2 regions of the Peribacillus sp. FSL K6-1552 genome follow, and region 2 is predicted to be linked to the other one. Evidence: riboswitches for the same ligand, from Rfam matches in the RefSeq annotation. Region 2 holds a riboswitch; the other holds the start of a gene.
What was found. A riboswitch is a leader RNA that binds a small molecule or an ion and turns the genes downstream of it on or off. The one in region 2 is predicted to bind preQ1.
Positions count from the first base shown of each region.

Region 1 (7,713 bases), 4.0 Mb from region 2:
TATAAGGTTTCTTTGGCGAATAAAGTCAATACCATTACGGTGGCTCCAACAGTGAGTGACAGTACTGCAAGGGTAAACGTAAATGGAATAGATGCAACGAGTAAAGGAGTAAAGGTGAACCTTCCAGTTGGTAAGACAACGGTGAAGATTGTCGTTGCAGCAGAAAATGGAGATAAAAAAACATACACGCTTACGATTACAAGGGCTGCAGCTAAGGCAAAGAGAACCGAAGATAAGGATACCTCTAAAGGAGATGAAGCTAAAAAGGAATCTTCAACAGGAACAAGTAAAACTCAACCTTCCTCCGATAACGGTGACAAACCATCATCAACTCCTTCGGATTTATCCAAAGGTCAAGTGCTAAGTAGCCAAGCACCTAAAGCACAGCAGATTGCGAGCATTTCCACACAAAAAACCTTATCGGATTCTGATAAAAAGGCAATCTCAGCTGGGTCCGTAGGTGATGAAGGCAATAACGCACCAGTGTTGAACGCTTTGACAGTATCAAAAGGAACGTGGAACAAATCTTTTGATTCTGATGAGCATACATATCATATCGAAGTCGATAAGGATATTACCTCAGTCCAAATTGAAGCTATAGCTAGCGCAAGTGGAGCTACGATAAAATATGACGGTGAAAGCAGTAAAACCGTAACGATTAATAATAAAGCTAAGACGGCAATTTCAGTTACAGTCTCAAAAGATGGAGCACGACGTACCTACGTCCTTGTTTTCGATAAAGATATCGATGTAGACATGGATGAGGAAGAAACTGTAGATGATGCCAAAACTGAAAAAGAGGCAGTAGTTGGAGCAACACAAATGAGTACATCTAGTAAATCGGAAAACCTTAAATCCAATAACAGAGGTAGCCAGATGATGCCGATGGATAATCAATCAACAGAATCCATTTCATTTTTGGAGAAAATAAAGAAATTCGTTCTCTCTCTTTTTTAATATTACCAAGGGACTGTTTCAAAAAATTTGAAGGTGTCTTTTTTTAGACTACAAAAAAAGGACAAGATTTAATAGGCTTGTCCTGAAACTTATATTGGTAAAACAATTTTGACTTCGGTTCCATGATTGAGCTCGCTGTTAAAACGAACCTTTCCTCTGTGCGCCTCAATAATTCGGCAGCTAACGGTCAATCCTAGACCCGTTCCTCTTTCTTTAGATGAATAAAAAGGTTCTCCTAGATGTTTCAAACGATTTTTTTCGATTCCACTTCCATTATCCCTGATGGTTATGGAAAGGGTATTGTCTATTTGCTCGAAATCAATCCAAATGTGATCGGCGGAGGCCTCCATAGAGTTCTTAATCATGTTTATAAACACTTGTTTGAGCTGATTTGCCTCACATGAAAGAAGCGGGATTTCATTTTTTACATCTATCGATATTTTTGTAGAATATGAGTCTGCCTCTGGTTTAAGCAAGGTTTTGACTTCATCCATCAGTTCAATAATTTGGTGTTTACTGAATGGGAGTTCCTGAGGTTTTGCAAGAACAAGTAATTCGCTTACAATCAGATTGATTCGGTCTAATTCACTGAGCATAATAGTGTAGTATTGTTCAAAGGGGTGGTCGCTCTTTTTAAGTAACTGGACGAATCCTTTTAAAGAAGTTAATGGGTTACGTACTTCGTGTGCTACACTGGCAGCAAGTTCACCGACTATTGACAACTTTTCGGTTCTTCTTAAGCGTGCTTCCGTTTCTCGGATTTGAGTTACATCTTTAGCATAGGTAATAATTCCGACTAATTCATTTCCAATAAGCATCGGGACAAATGTACATGAAAGTAAAAGAGACTTCCCAGATTTCGTGAGAAACTCTATATCTTTTCCTTTTTTTATCCCCTTTTGGTTTTCCACGACGTATTGACAGGATGTACGAATCAGTTCTTCATCTTCTGCGGAAAAGTTTAACTCAATAAAAGAGGCACCTTGGATTTCTTCTTGATGAAAGCCTGTAACTGTTTCAAACCTTGGATTGACGGTGGTAATTATTCCGGATAAATCAAGCATCAGCATCGGATAAGGGTTGTGTTCGAACAATGATTTATAGCGCTGTTCACTCTCAAATAATTGATTTTCTGCGACAACTCTTTCAGAAATATCCCTGCCAATGACCACTAATCCTTTTCGTGAACCATCTTCAAAGAACAAAGGAACTTTGATGGTATCAAAGGTCTTATGATTGCCGTTGGGTAGCGGGATGATTTCCTCACACCGCGTAATCTCCTTTTTTATCCACGTTTCTTCATCTGAAATTTCACAGTAGATTAACGACTCTTTATAAAATTCGGAGTATTCTGCGAGCTCACTGTCTTTTTTCCCCTTATAGTCTACATGTTCCAATTGAAATAATTGCAGACCAAAGGTGTTGGATTCAAGCCATCGGCCATCTCCATCCTTGAAGTTAACGAAGTCTACCATTGAATTAATGAGCGTGCGACGACGCTGTTCCTCTTCTTTTAATTGCTTGAATTTTTCTCTTTTAGCCAAATAAAGAAATAAAATCAAGCCTATTGTTAAAAGAAAAACAATTCCTTCTGCTCTTTGGAGTTGAATAAAGACCTCTTTGTTTTCAATATTAGTAGTTAAAAAGTAGTCGAACACGACTAGTGTAAGAGTCCCAAATAGGATATATAGTACTAAAATGGAGCGTTTGGACATGGAGATTCTCCCTGATTTACGACATTTCAAAGGTTAAAAATACATACACATTTTAACAAACTATCAAAGAAAAATATATGCAGAATCATAAATAAAAAAACAGGAACCCTAACAGTCACCTGTTTTTCCTGAAGAAGGTTACTTTCTTTTTCTTCTTAAAGCGTTTATAGATAAGGAAAAATAGTAAGAAGAGGAAGGCGAGTACAGCTAGTGTATATTCGTTCATTTCCACAGATAGGAGACCATAAGGGATTAAGGATAGAAAGAAAAAGTATATAAGATTGCCGAGTGCGGTCGCTAATAAAAAATCCTTGAAGGTTACAGAACTGACTCCTGCTGCCAAGTTAATTAAACTTGTTGGTATGAGTGGGAATATCCTTCCGGTAAACACGTACATAAATCCATGCTCTACAACGGATTCTTTCCATTTTGGGCCCATTTTCTTTAAGAGAGGTGCCTGAAACCAGTTCCTGGCTGCATAAAAAATGAATCCTGATGCAACGACACTTGTAACCCAACTCCATAGGTACCCATATATGAATCCAAATATCGCGACATTGATGGTTAGGAGTAAAATTAAGGGTATAATGGTAAAAGAATTTTGGACAATCATCAACACAAATGTCACAACAAAAGTAAGCAAAAGGTTTTCTGTCAATATGGTTATAACTGAATCCAAATCACTTTTCCAAACCATGGTGAACAATTCTGCATTGGAAACGATAAATATTACTATTACCAGTAGACCGATTAAGGTCAGTATTTTTTTCAAAAGGTCACCACCATTCATACTAATAGTTTATCATCTTCAGGTTCAATGGTGAAAAAAAGAGCTTCCGCATGAAGCAGACAGCTCTTTTCCATTATAGTGGGTTAACAACGCGAAGATTCCTTTATAGCCACTTTTCAAACTGAATTCTTTTATTCATTCCATAAATAATTGGCGCACCAACTAAAAGGACGATGAACTCACCGACAGCCGTGGTCATCCAGCTTAACAAGAATGGTAAATCCAGGGCAAGGTTCAGTTCGATTGCAATTAAAAACATTGTGAACGTGAAAAAGATAATCGTAACGATCATCCGTCCTTTAATGCTCTTTATGAAGCGTGAGGCAAAAATGACAAGCAATAAGGCAAGCAGAGATTGCCCTACCCCGAATATCAAATCATATGGCACCATCGGCGAAAAGAGCAGATTCGATATGAAAACGCCGCCCACTATGCCGTAGATATATTTTTTATTAAATACAATCAGATGATTCAATATTTCCGGAACCCGAAATTGGTATATTCCAAATGATATTGGTTGAAACACAAATGAGACCACCACATATAAGGCGGCCAATAACCCGCTTATCACGAGTGTACGAACATTCATTTTACTCTCTCCCTAGTTTTTTATCGTGGGATGGTTACGAACCACGTTTAGGCTTTTGCCAGAAGACTAATAGTATCCCATGTAGGCTTGTTTCGTCAATTTGTAAAGAATGGTTTTAATATATATAAGTTTTCAGGGAGGGCAGTCCAAAAGGAGTTTTGATTTTTTGCAAAGAAGGATGATATTATTTCAATATGTACTTCAAAGGAGTGAATAAATTATGTCGATCGAGAGTGTCAAAAGCCATTTTAAAAAATGGAGTCGGGAAGGCGATGTAATGGAGTTCGAAACATCGAGTGCTACGGTGATTGAAGCAGCAGAAACCATCGGTGTTATTCCAGCGCGGATTGCTAAGACTCTTTCCTTTAAGGGGGAAGGTGAGCATGCAATTTTGGTCGTAGCAGCAGGAGACGCAAAAGTGGATAATAAGAAATTTCGTCAGACGTTCGGGTTCAAGGCACGAATGTTGTCAGCTGAGGATGTGCTTGAACAGACTGGTCATGCCATTGGAGGAGTCTGCCCGTTTGGGTTGGCAAATGACCTAGATGTTTTCCTTGATGTGTCGATGAAGCGCTTTGAGTCTTTATTCCCAGCATGTGGAAGTGCGAACTCTGCAATAGAACTTAAACTCGCTGAATTATTTGAATATTCAGGAGCGAAGGATTGGGTTGATGTTTGTAAGGCATGGGAAGAAGAGCAGAATGAGGAAGCAGTAGTAGGTAAGGCAGTTGATGGATTTTGATTTATCGTACCAAAAAGAACCACATAGAATGGAAATGAGTCCACTTTGGTGGACTTTATTTGTTGATAACGAGAGACATTACCTGTTCCCTTTTTATTACTGGGTTTTTAGTTATAAGCTTTTAACTTGTTCCTAATAGGTTTGCTCCCATTTTCTTCTGAAAAGTTGACCGCAGATGTAAATTAACGGTCTAATTAGGGGAGGTTTGTTCAACATGGCGCATAGGCAAATCGTTAAGAAAGTTCGTAAGTGGAGGGTTAAAGATGTTCAATGGAAGCTATAAAAAAAACAATAGCAGTTATCTCAGTCTTAAAACTCTTTATGAAGAAAATATCACGGTTAAGAGCATTGCCCAGGAGCTTGAGTTTTGCCATAAAAACGATTTAGCACTGGAGATACAAAAAGAATTGGAAAAAAAGAATTTCGATATATTGGCCGTAGAGGATCAAGGGGAAATTATCGGATATATCGAAAGGCAAGAACTTGGTGAAGGCAAGATTGCGGAGTATTTGAAATGTTTTACACCAAGAGAATTGGTTTCGGATTCAACCCCTTTGATTCAACTTCTCCATATTTTTAAGAATAAAACGAGGGTGTTCGTGTTAGAAAATAATTCAATTAAAAAGTTGATTACCCACGCTGATCTGCAAAAGCCTCCAATCAGAATGCTGATTTTTGGCTATATTACCCTTTTGGAAATGAGGATGAGCGATATCATCATGGATAAATTCGGGGATGACAGTTGGTATCCAATGATCAGCGGAGATCGTTTAGAAAAGGCTACCGAATTATATAGGAGGAGAATCGATAAAAATGAGGATATCAATTTAATAGAGTGTCTGCAAATCAGTGATAAATTCGATATCATTCATAAAGATCAGGAATTGAGGTCCTTCTTCCAAATTCCTTCTAAAAGTAAAGGAAAGAAAGATGCGAATGCCATCCGGAAATTACGGGATAAGATTTCTCATGCTAATGAACTTGGGTTGGACATGTCTTGGATAGAAATCATCGAAGTGGTGGAATCCTGTGGCCAACTGCTCGAAATCTCTGAATCCTATCGGTATGAAAAATAAAATGATGGTGAGAGACTTCTTAGGTAGACCATACTTCAAATAACTCTGCAATTTTAAAACAGAGCTGTACCGCATCTTTAAGGCGAACCGGAATTATGGAGAACCAGCTACTATGCTGGTTCCTTTTTGTTTAACCCCCCTGACAGAAAAAAACTGCCCATACGTGAGGCAGCTTCTTCAAATAGTTAGAACTCTGGTAGTTCATCCAGGTTATTTTCCTTTACCCCATCGGGCTCACTCCGCAATATGTCACGGCCATATTTATGGAAGACATCAACATTGGCGAGGTTGCCTGCCTTAGCTTCCGAAAGAGCGGTGGGATAGTCAAGCTCCCGCCCAGAGTTTGTTTTGATGGCAATAATATTGTCATCTTCATTTTTTCGTACTGCGATAATTTCTTCTTTTCCAGTTGTATCATGTTGATTTACTTGTGGGGTTCCCTGCTGTTTGTAGGATTCATATGCTTTTTCAAATTGGTCCATGCTTGGACACCTCCTATTTATAGGGTGAGCTATTTGGTCAGCAATATACAAACCAGGTTTCGTCCAGATTGAGCCGCATTTTTGTCAAAATGGGCCGACTTTTCGGCATTTTTTTTTGAAAAGACTGTTGTCCGGGCTTTATTCTTCTGGCATGGCACTTGCATCATAAATAAGTGGAAGTGAGAAATATCCACTTAAAAAAGGGAGGAATATGAATCATGAATGTAAAACAAGGGGCAAGTACTGCGGATGCAAAAAAAATACAAGACGTTAAGACAATGAAGGCGGCGGTCGTCAATGAATTTAATCAAGAGCTTGAGATTAAAGATGTACCAATCCCAGAATTAGAATATGGTGAGATATTAGTGAAAATTAAAGCATGTGGCGTGTGTCATACCGATTTACATGCGGTACATGGTGATTGGCCGGTAAAACCGAAGCTGCCACTTATTCCTGGACATGAGGGTGTAGGCATTATTGAGAAGGTGGCAGAAGGCGTTACTACATTAAAGGTTGGTGACCGCGTTGGGATTCCATGGCTTTACTCGGCATGTGGCGATTGTGAATACTGTCTGACTGGACGGGAAACGCTTTGCCTGGATCAATTGAATGCAGGATATTCTGTGGATGGCGGTTATGCGGAATATTGCAAAGCGCCAGCAAAATATGTGGTCAAGGTTCCTGAAGGGCTTGACTTTGCGGAAGTTTCACCGATTTTCTGTGCTGGTGTAACGACTTATAAAGCGCTTAAAGTGTCAGAAGCTAAACCTGGAGATTGGGTAGCAATCTATGGAATTGGTGGATTGGGTCATGTTGCTCTTCAATACGCGAAAGCTATGGGCTTTAATGTCATTGCCGTTGATATTCAAGATGATAAGCTTGATCTGGCTACAGAATTAGGAGCAGATTTCACGGTTAATGGTCTTAAGAGCGATCCTGTACAAGCCATAAAGGAAAAAGTTGGTGGAGTACAAGCAGCCATTTCTGTAGCGGTTACGAAAAAAGCTTTCGAACAAGCTTACAGTTCAGTTAAAAGGGGTGGAACATTGGTCGTTGTCGGATTGCCGAATGACGAACTTCCAATTCCAATTTTTGATACGGTACTAAATGGGGTGACTGTAAAAGGGTCAATCGTTGGTACAAGAAAAGATCTACAAGAAGCTGTTCAATTTGCGGCTGATGGCAAAGTAAGGACGAATATTGAAACGAGAACGCTTGATGAAATCAACGACGTGTTTCAAATGATGGAAAAGGGCGAAATCAACGGACGAATCGTATTAACTTTAGAATAGAAATAAACAAACGAGGGGGTCCTAAAATCGGGCACCCTCGTTTGTTCTAGGTAGCTTATAAGAATTCTAT
Region 1 covers NZ_JBBOST010000001.1:479,341-487,053, forward strand. Annotated here, with positions in the region: gene NST21_RS02280 (cadherin-like beta sandwich domain-containing protein) at 1-957, shown strand, start outside; gene NST21_RS02285 (PAS domain S-box protein) at 1,047-2,672, opposite strand; gene NST21_RS02290 (TVP38/TMEM64 family protein) at 2,788-3,444, opposite strand; gene NST21_RS02295 (QueT transporter family protein) at 3,566-4,051, opposite strand; PreQ1 riboswitch class I at 4,058-4,102, opposite strand; gene NST21_RS02300 (YbaK/EbsC family protein) at 4,272-4,793, shown strand; gene NST21_RS02305 (hypothetical protein) at 5,057-5,869, shown strand; gene NST21_RS02310 (DUF3892 domain-containing protein) at 6,055-6,351, opposite strand; gene adhP (alcohol dehydrogenase AdhP) at 6,630-7,643, shown strand.
Region 1: it holds a riboswitch for preQ1, as region 2 does, so the genes downstream of both, NST21_RS02295 (QueT transporter family protein) here and NST21_RS21725 (VUT family protein) in region 2, are expected to answer to the same signal.

Region 2 (7,713 bases):
GATATCGCAGTAGAGGACGGAGAAGACGGGGAACTGCCGTCAACGTTTGTACCAGGGCGGAATTTGCTGTTCCTTTCGTTTGCCGGTGTATTGGCAAGCCAAATTGGGGCTAAGCATATTGTCACTGGTGTCTGCGAGACGGATTTCAGCGGATATCCAGACTGTCGCGATGTATTCATTAAATCGTTGAACGTGACCTTGAATTTGTCGATGGACCAGTCATTTGTGATTGATACGCCGCTTATGTGGCTGAATAAAGAGGAAACATGGGAGCTTGCGGATCAGCTTGGCGCGTTTGATTTCGTCCGTGAGAAGACTCTGACTTGTTATAACGGGATTATATCCGACGGCTGTGGTGAGTGTCCGGCATGTAAGCTTCGGAAAAAAGGGTTGGATGACTATGTAAGCAGACGGCAGGTGCTTAAATAATGTACGGTTTTACTATCGTGGATAAGCTTCAAAAAATAGATAAAGATATTCAGCGGAATCAATTAAACTACTCAAGTAAGCGGGTCATGGTCAGCAAGGAATTCACCTTTGATGCCGCGCACCATCTTCATGACTATGAAGGCAAATGCAAGAACTTGCATGGCCACACGTATAGGGTCATTTTCGGATTGAGCGGATATACGGATTCACGCGGTTTGATGATAGATTTTGGTGACATCAAAGAAATTTGGAAAAATGAGATTGAAATCCACCTTGATCATCGTTATTTGAATGAAACACTGCCGCTCATGAATACAACAGCTGAAAATATGGTTGTCTGGATTTATGAAAAAATGGCCGAAGCCCTTTTAACCAAGAATTATGAGGGTGCTAGAGTCGAATTTGTTCGTCTATATGAAACGCCGACGAGTTATGCTGAAGCTAGACGGGAGTGGATGGAAAGTGAGTAAACTGCCTGTTATGGAAATCTTCGGCCCGACAATCCAAGGGGAGGGCATGGTCATCGGACAAAAGACCATGTTTGTTCGGACGGCAGGATGCGATTATTCTTGTGCCTGGTGTGATTCCGCGTTTACTTGGGACGGCACTGGTAAGGAAGATACAGTTCAAATGACTGCCGAAGATATATGGGATGAGCTGAAGCGAATTGGCGGTGAGGGCTTTTCCTTCGTTACAATATCAGGTGGAAATCCAGCACTGCTGAAAAATCTAGATGGCTTGATAGCAATTTTAAAAGATAATGGAATGAAAATCGGCGTGGAAACGCAGGGAAGCCGTTGGCAGGATTGGTTTCTCGATATTGATGAACTGACTATTTCACCTAAGCCGCCGAGTTCTAGGATGAACACGGACTTTGAGGTGCTTGATCGAATAATATCTAATCTTGCCAATCGAAATCCCGATAATCATGTCTCGTTGAAGGTTGTAGTCTTTGATGATGAAGATTATCAGTATGCCAAAAACGTACATTTCCGGTACCCGGATATTCCTTTTTATTTGCAGGTTGGCAATGATGACAGCAGGACGGCTAATGATCAGCAGCTGATTAGCGGACTTTTGAAAAAATATGAAGAGCTAATTGATAAAGTAATATCTGATGATGAACTTAGAAATGTGAAAGTGCTGCCGCAGCTGCATACGTATATATGGGGAAATAAGCGGGGAGTGTAAAGGAAGAGAGTAAGAAGCAGTGTGATGCGCAAGATCAATCACACTGCTTTTTTTATACGGAAAATAAACTAAATACCACTATTATACCTCCTGAATGTGCGTAGCCTTGAAAGCCGTTGTGTATTTAAGGCCATATCCTAAAAAACGATCCATTCCAATATGAGCCGTCCAAATTAAACCTACCATTAAAATTGTATCCTGGTTTAGAGAAACAGCTAGTAAAATGATGAGTATTGATATTGTATAAGTATGAAACAAGTTATAAACCTTGGCACCAATTTGATTATTGATTAGATAGGCTAACATAGATATGTCAGGTGTTAATAGTAATAAAAGGAAAATCCACCAGCTAAATTCATTTATTGAATAGATATAAATTATCGCTATAAGAACCATAAGCCCTTCAGAATGTATTAATTTTTTCACCATATTTAAGCCTCCTAATCTTTATTAACCATTGGTCAATTAATGTGAAAAAAATTATACAATACTCTTCATAATATTTTTAACGTGAAAATTAGCTAAGCTTTTTACATCTTGATATGAAAGTTGTGTATTAATATAAAAAGTTATAAAGCCGTGGAGCGAAAGGAAAATAGACCATATTGATGCGGGGTTTAGTTTATTTTCTGTAAGGTCAGTCAGAGAACTGATTAGTTTTTCATATGTTTTATTAGAATCAAGTTGAAGTAAATGTTGAATTTCTTTTTCTTTAGATAAAAACATGATTGCATAATGATTTTGCTGGGTTAACCCAAACTCTATAAAGCATAGTAATATCTTCTCTATTTTTTGAGAAGCATTATTTTCAGTTAGGATGATATCATCTATTTTATTATTCAATAGAGAAAAATCCGTTTTTACCAAACTATAAAATATTTCGGCTTTATTTTTAAAATGATAATAAATAGCGCCATGACTACAATCTAATGTTTTAGCTAATTGCCGCATTGAAACTTTTGAATACCCAACGGATGCAAAGAGTTTCCGGGCTTCATTCAATACCATTTCCTTAGATAATTCTTTTCCATCTGATTTCCTTGGTGACATAGTATCACCTCCATATTTATTGACCAGTGGTTAATAACATCATATAGCAGTGTTTTATAATTGTCAAATATTAGAATAAAATGATTTGACAGGAGCTACTCCAATCCACATATGTAGTAACAAAATTCGAAACATCAGCCATAAGTCTAATTATTAATAAAGTATTTACTGAATTCGTTTTATAAATAGGTAATGTGGAAACTTCTTGATTTCCATTCGTTTTCAAGCTACGATAAATTAGGAAAAAGATAATCCGCTCATGCGGAAGAGGTTCTAGCTACCCTCTCAAAAAAACTAAGAAGAGCAGTACTCTTTCTTAGGGTGCTGTTTTTTCTGTATAAGGAGAATGTAAGAAATGTTAAGAATTATATTGTATTTAGTGTCCATTGTCACCGCGAATGTGGTTACAGCAGCTTTTGAACCATTACATTTTGGTGTGTTTATTATACCGATGGGGACATTACTCATCGGGGGAACCTTTATCTTTCGGGATCTAGTTCAGAATAAATTTGGCAGAGTGAAGACGTATGTGTGCATTGTCACGGCACTAATTTTATCAGCATGCGTATCATTTTTATTAGGAGATACCCTATTAATTGTGTTTGCTTCTGCACTATCGTTCGTGGTGGCAGAAACAGCTGATACTGAGATATATACCCGGTTAAAACTTCCGATGAGTTGGAGAGTATTTTACAGCGGGATTGTCGGAGGATTTTTCGATTCGGTGATATTTGTTGTGATTGGACTTAGCCCACTGGGTGCCAACGTTCTGCCATGGGAAGCCGTACCCGCTGCGATTTTTGGCCAAATCATTGTTAAAACAGTCATTCAGTCAATCGGTGCCGCGCTGTTGGGCCGGATCAATGTAAGACTGGAGAAGCGCGTTATCTCCGGTTAAATAGTAGGAGGGAAGCACTCAATGGATGGACCCAAAAAGGAAGAAGATAGATGCTATTGCCTGGAAGCTTTTCGTGAAAAATATGGTCCGGATGTCCAAGGAGACTGTATGAAGCTCTCCTGCGCCAATTATCGGAAGCATAAGGGAATAGACAATCATGAGAAACGTAAACATTAATATAAATAGGAAACGATCTGTATAAGTCGAGAAGGAAGGACCAAATTTGGTTCTTTTTTTTGTGTGAATTATAGGTTCGCGAGTAAATCGTGAAAACTCACGAGTAAACCAGCCAAATTCACGAGTAAATCGTGATAATTCACGAGTAACACAGAAATTCACGAGTAAGTCGTGAAAACTCACGAGTAAACCGTGATAATTCACGAGTAAACCAGCCAAACTCACGAGTAAATCGTGATAATTCACGAGTAAATCGTGATAATTCACGAGTAAACCAGCCAAACTCACGAGTAAATCGTGATAATTCACGAGTAAATCAGCCAAATTCATGAGTAACCCCATAAAAAAAGCTTCCGGCACCGTCAATAATTGGTGTCGGAAGCTTTTTTATTAATTAGGTAACAAAATTTCTTCTGGGTTGTCTCCATCAATCCCCACTTTATATAGGTGATACTGTGGATCGCTTTTGCCGAATTTCTTATCTACCATAAAATAGACTGTTTTTGAATCGCTGCTGATGACTGGGCGATCTGTGTATTCTTGAAGATGGGTCAGCTGCTTTTCGGTCTTGGTTTTGAGGTCATAGCTATAAAGCTCATAAATATAGGTACTACCTGATTGCTCGTTGGAGATGGACTGGAAAATCATCGTTTTTTCATCCGGGGTAATTGTGAAATCAAAAATATCGACATCACGTTTAGAGTCTGTGACGGTTTCGATACCCGTTTGGTCAAATTTCACTTTGAAAATCCGTTGATGCGTTTCGAAAATCTCATCAGCCGTTTTAGCATCCGCATCATCATCGGTTTGATAATAAGCGGCTTTTCCATCAGTGTTGACATTTAGAGAACTAAGACCATATTTCTTAAAAGAGGTCAGTTGGGTGGACTCCTTTTTTTCTATATCAAATTCATAAATATCGAGATCGTGAGGGCGGGGACCCGTGATCGGCGAATAGTTTTTAAACGAACCGGCTCCAATATAAAAGAGAGAGCGGCCGCTTTTTGTGAAATCGAGTTCTGTGATCAGGAAGTCTGCTTTGAATAATTCACTGATTTTCTGTGATTTCATATCAAAAAGCTGAATGGAACTAGTTGAATCTTCTTCTTGGTTTTTTTTAGCTACAATAAATGCAAGCATATTTCCATCGTAGGAATAAGTCGGGTCGAGGATTTGTTCATCGTTGCTCAATTCAAGGACTTTTTTTTCAACGGATAATGTAGGATTATAGAGTTTTAATTGTGGTTTTCCCTTTAAGTGTGTGACGTATGCAATTGTACCTTGAGTGGATACGTCGTATTGATTGGTTAAGCCCTGCTGCTTTTCATTTTCTTCTTTTTTAAAGACCAAGCCGGCGATGACAAACAAGACAGTCACAATCGCAAGCGTGATCAGAATGAGATAGATGTGCTTCTTTTTCATTTGAAGGACTCCTTAACGGTAGAGTATCATCATCGTAAAAATAATTGCTAGAACAAGTAATACCTGTAGAACAGCACATATATTTGATGCCGTAGGATGCTTTTTTAACAGTTTAATCTGTAGGATATATAACGAAATCCATAAGACAGTCGGGATGAAAAATAATAGCATAAACGGCTGGACTTCACTTGAGAAGATTAAAAAAGCATATAAGAAAAATAAGGTAACTGACAAAATCAAGATGCCGAGTGTAATATTGGAAATGTGCAGAAGTTTTGCTTTTTTTAAATTCTTTCCACTATATCCTGGAAGAACCAAGGCTGTTTTGTAAATGAGGTAAAGGGATAGTAGGAGAATCGCTGCCATAATCAGGCTGAATAAAGGAAATAATGTAAAGTCAAGGGCGGACGCGATTCCCCATCCATATATATAGACAAGGGCATGGGTCACTAACACGATGTTGACCATGATTTTCCGGTTGATAGAGACTAGGAGGTTAAGTGTAAGTGAGAGTAAAGTTGCACTAGTCAGTATCGAAAAAAGAAGCCAGCCGATGTAAGCATCTCCTTCTTGGAATAGTTGCAACGCATACACCGAAAACGTAAAAAGAATTGAAACGATGGATAAAGTCAGCATAAGCTCTTTTCGGTATGGAAAAAGGGCCTGCTGAATTTGACTGCCGATTTCCCATTCGTCGCCAAAAAGGATTAATGCCATTTTCTCGGCTTCTTTTGGGGTCTTCCCCTGCTTTATTAAATCATCCCGGCTCAACTCCAGATGGAGAAGCAGTTCTTCAAACATATCTTCTTTTTCTTCCTTGGTACAATCGGTTTGGTTGACTATTTTTTTTACATACCTTTCAAATGTTGTTTTCATCAGAAATCCTCTGCGCTTTTCCGAACTAAATTTTCAAGGAAGGTAAAGCTGCTGCGTTTACGTTCAAGCTCGGTTTGGCCGCTGTCTGTGATACGATAATATTTCCTGCGCCCGGACTCGGACTCTTTCCAATACCCTTCTATAAATTCCTTTCTTTCTAAACGCTTAAGAGCCGGATATAGGGTGCCTTCACTGATTTCGTATTGCCCCTCGCTCATTTGCCTTAGAATCTTCGTCATTTCATAGCCATACAGCTCTTTTTGTGAAAGAAGTGAAAGCAGGAGGAGGTCAATACTTCCCTTCATCAATTCTTTATCCAAAAAATCACCTTCTTTTTTCATTTGCTTTAGTGTAATACGATGTACATCGTATTACAAGGTATATTTTACTTTTTTAAAAAAAAATGGTTAAATGACGATTGCTAAATAAAATCAATCATAGTAAAATGTGCTTCTGAACGGATGAGTTGTAAAGAGTGTGGTAAGGATACTATATACTTGATTTAACTGTTTTAATGAAAATACGGAATAGGATAGAAGAAATCCCACTCAAGGGGTATTAATTGATTTTTTTTTGAAAATCATTTAGATTCTATTTATCAACAAGAGCAGAAAGAAGGTCCTAGATAGATGAAAGTGAAAGCACCTGAGTCATTCACATACAGAGGTGGAAATAGAGCTGTTCTTTTACTTCACGGGTTTACCGGAAGTACAGGAGATATGAAAAAATTAGGGAAATACCTGAATGATCGCGACTATACCTGTCACGGGCCTCTTTATAGAGGGCACGGAGTATCGGCCGAGGAACTTGCTAAAACAGGTCCAAAGGAATGGTGGAAAGACGTAGTGGATGGTTATCAATTCCTTAAAGATGAAGGCTACGAGGAAATTGCTGTTGTAGGAATTTCTTTAGGAGGAGTGTTCTCATTAAAAGTAGGAATTGAACTTCCTGTGATAGGGGTGGTTTCAATGTGCGCTCCGACGCAAGGAAAAAGTATCGATCGACAAAAAAACCGCTTGCTCAATTATGCACAGGCTTATAAGAAGTTTGAAGGCAAAGATGCAGACCAAATTGCTGCCGAAGTGAAGCTGTTGGAAGAAGAGCCTATGACTTCACTGAAAGATGTGGTGAATATAATAAATGAGACTGGTGAAAATTTAGATTTAATCACATCACCAACTCTTGTTTTACAAGGGCGCTTGGATGATCCCGACTATACGAACAGTGCTACAGCGATTTTCAGTGAAGTCGATACGCAGCATAAACACTTGATATGGTACGAAAACTCTGGCCATATAATCACATTAGGCAAAGAACGTGAGCAGGTTTATGAAGATGTGTATAAGTTCTTAAATACACTACTTTGGTAGAAGCAGAGGGAAACTTTCTCTATGTATAAACAGGGGTAATCTTGTCCTAAGAAGGCCACCAATTTGGTGGCCTTTAACATATTCAGGGTATAAAACTACTCTCTCTTTAAGTAAAAGTAAATCGTATTAAATAGAGGCATAGCTAAGAGGACTTACTATATATGGTTTAGCTTCAAAATCTAGTTGTATAAAAAGATTTTCACTGTATCGTTATTATCAATGGTTGCTAATAAAATATCATATACGTCCTCACTGTATGCAGTTTTTATTCGGTTTTTAAGCCATTCTTCGTCTTTACCA
Region 2 covers NZ_JBBOST010000001.1:4,508,762-4,516,474, reverse strand. Annotated here, with positions in the region: gene queC (7-cyano-7-deazaguanine synthase QueC) at 1-429, shown strand, start outside; gene queD (6-carboxytetrahydropterin synthase QueD) at 429-899, shown strand; gene queE (7-carboxy-7-deazaguanine synthase QueE) at 892-1,620, shown strand; gene NST21_RS21735 (DUF4260 domain-containing protein) at 1,702-2,049, opposite strand; gene NST21_RS21730 (TetR/AcrR family transcriptional regulator) at 2,101-2,670, opposite strand; PreQ1 riboswitch class I at 2,932-2,974, shown strand; gene NST21_RS21725 (VUT family protein) at 3,026-3,568, shown strand; gene NST21_RS21720 (hypothetical protein) at 3,587-4,075, opposite strand; gene NST21_RS21715 (TolB family protein) at 4,136-5,167, opposite strand; gene NST21_RS21710 (permease prefix domain 1-containing protein) at 5,180-6,043, opposite strand; gene NST21_RS21705 (PadR family transcriptional regulator) at 6,043-6,363, opposite strand; gene NST21_RS21700 (alpha/beta hydrolase) at 6,673-7,413, shown strand; gene NST21_RS21695 (DUF421 domain-containing protein) at 7,593-7,713, opposite strand, start outside.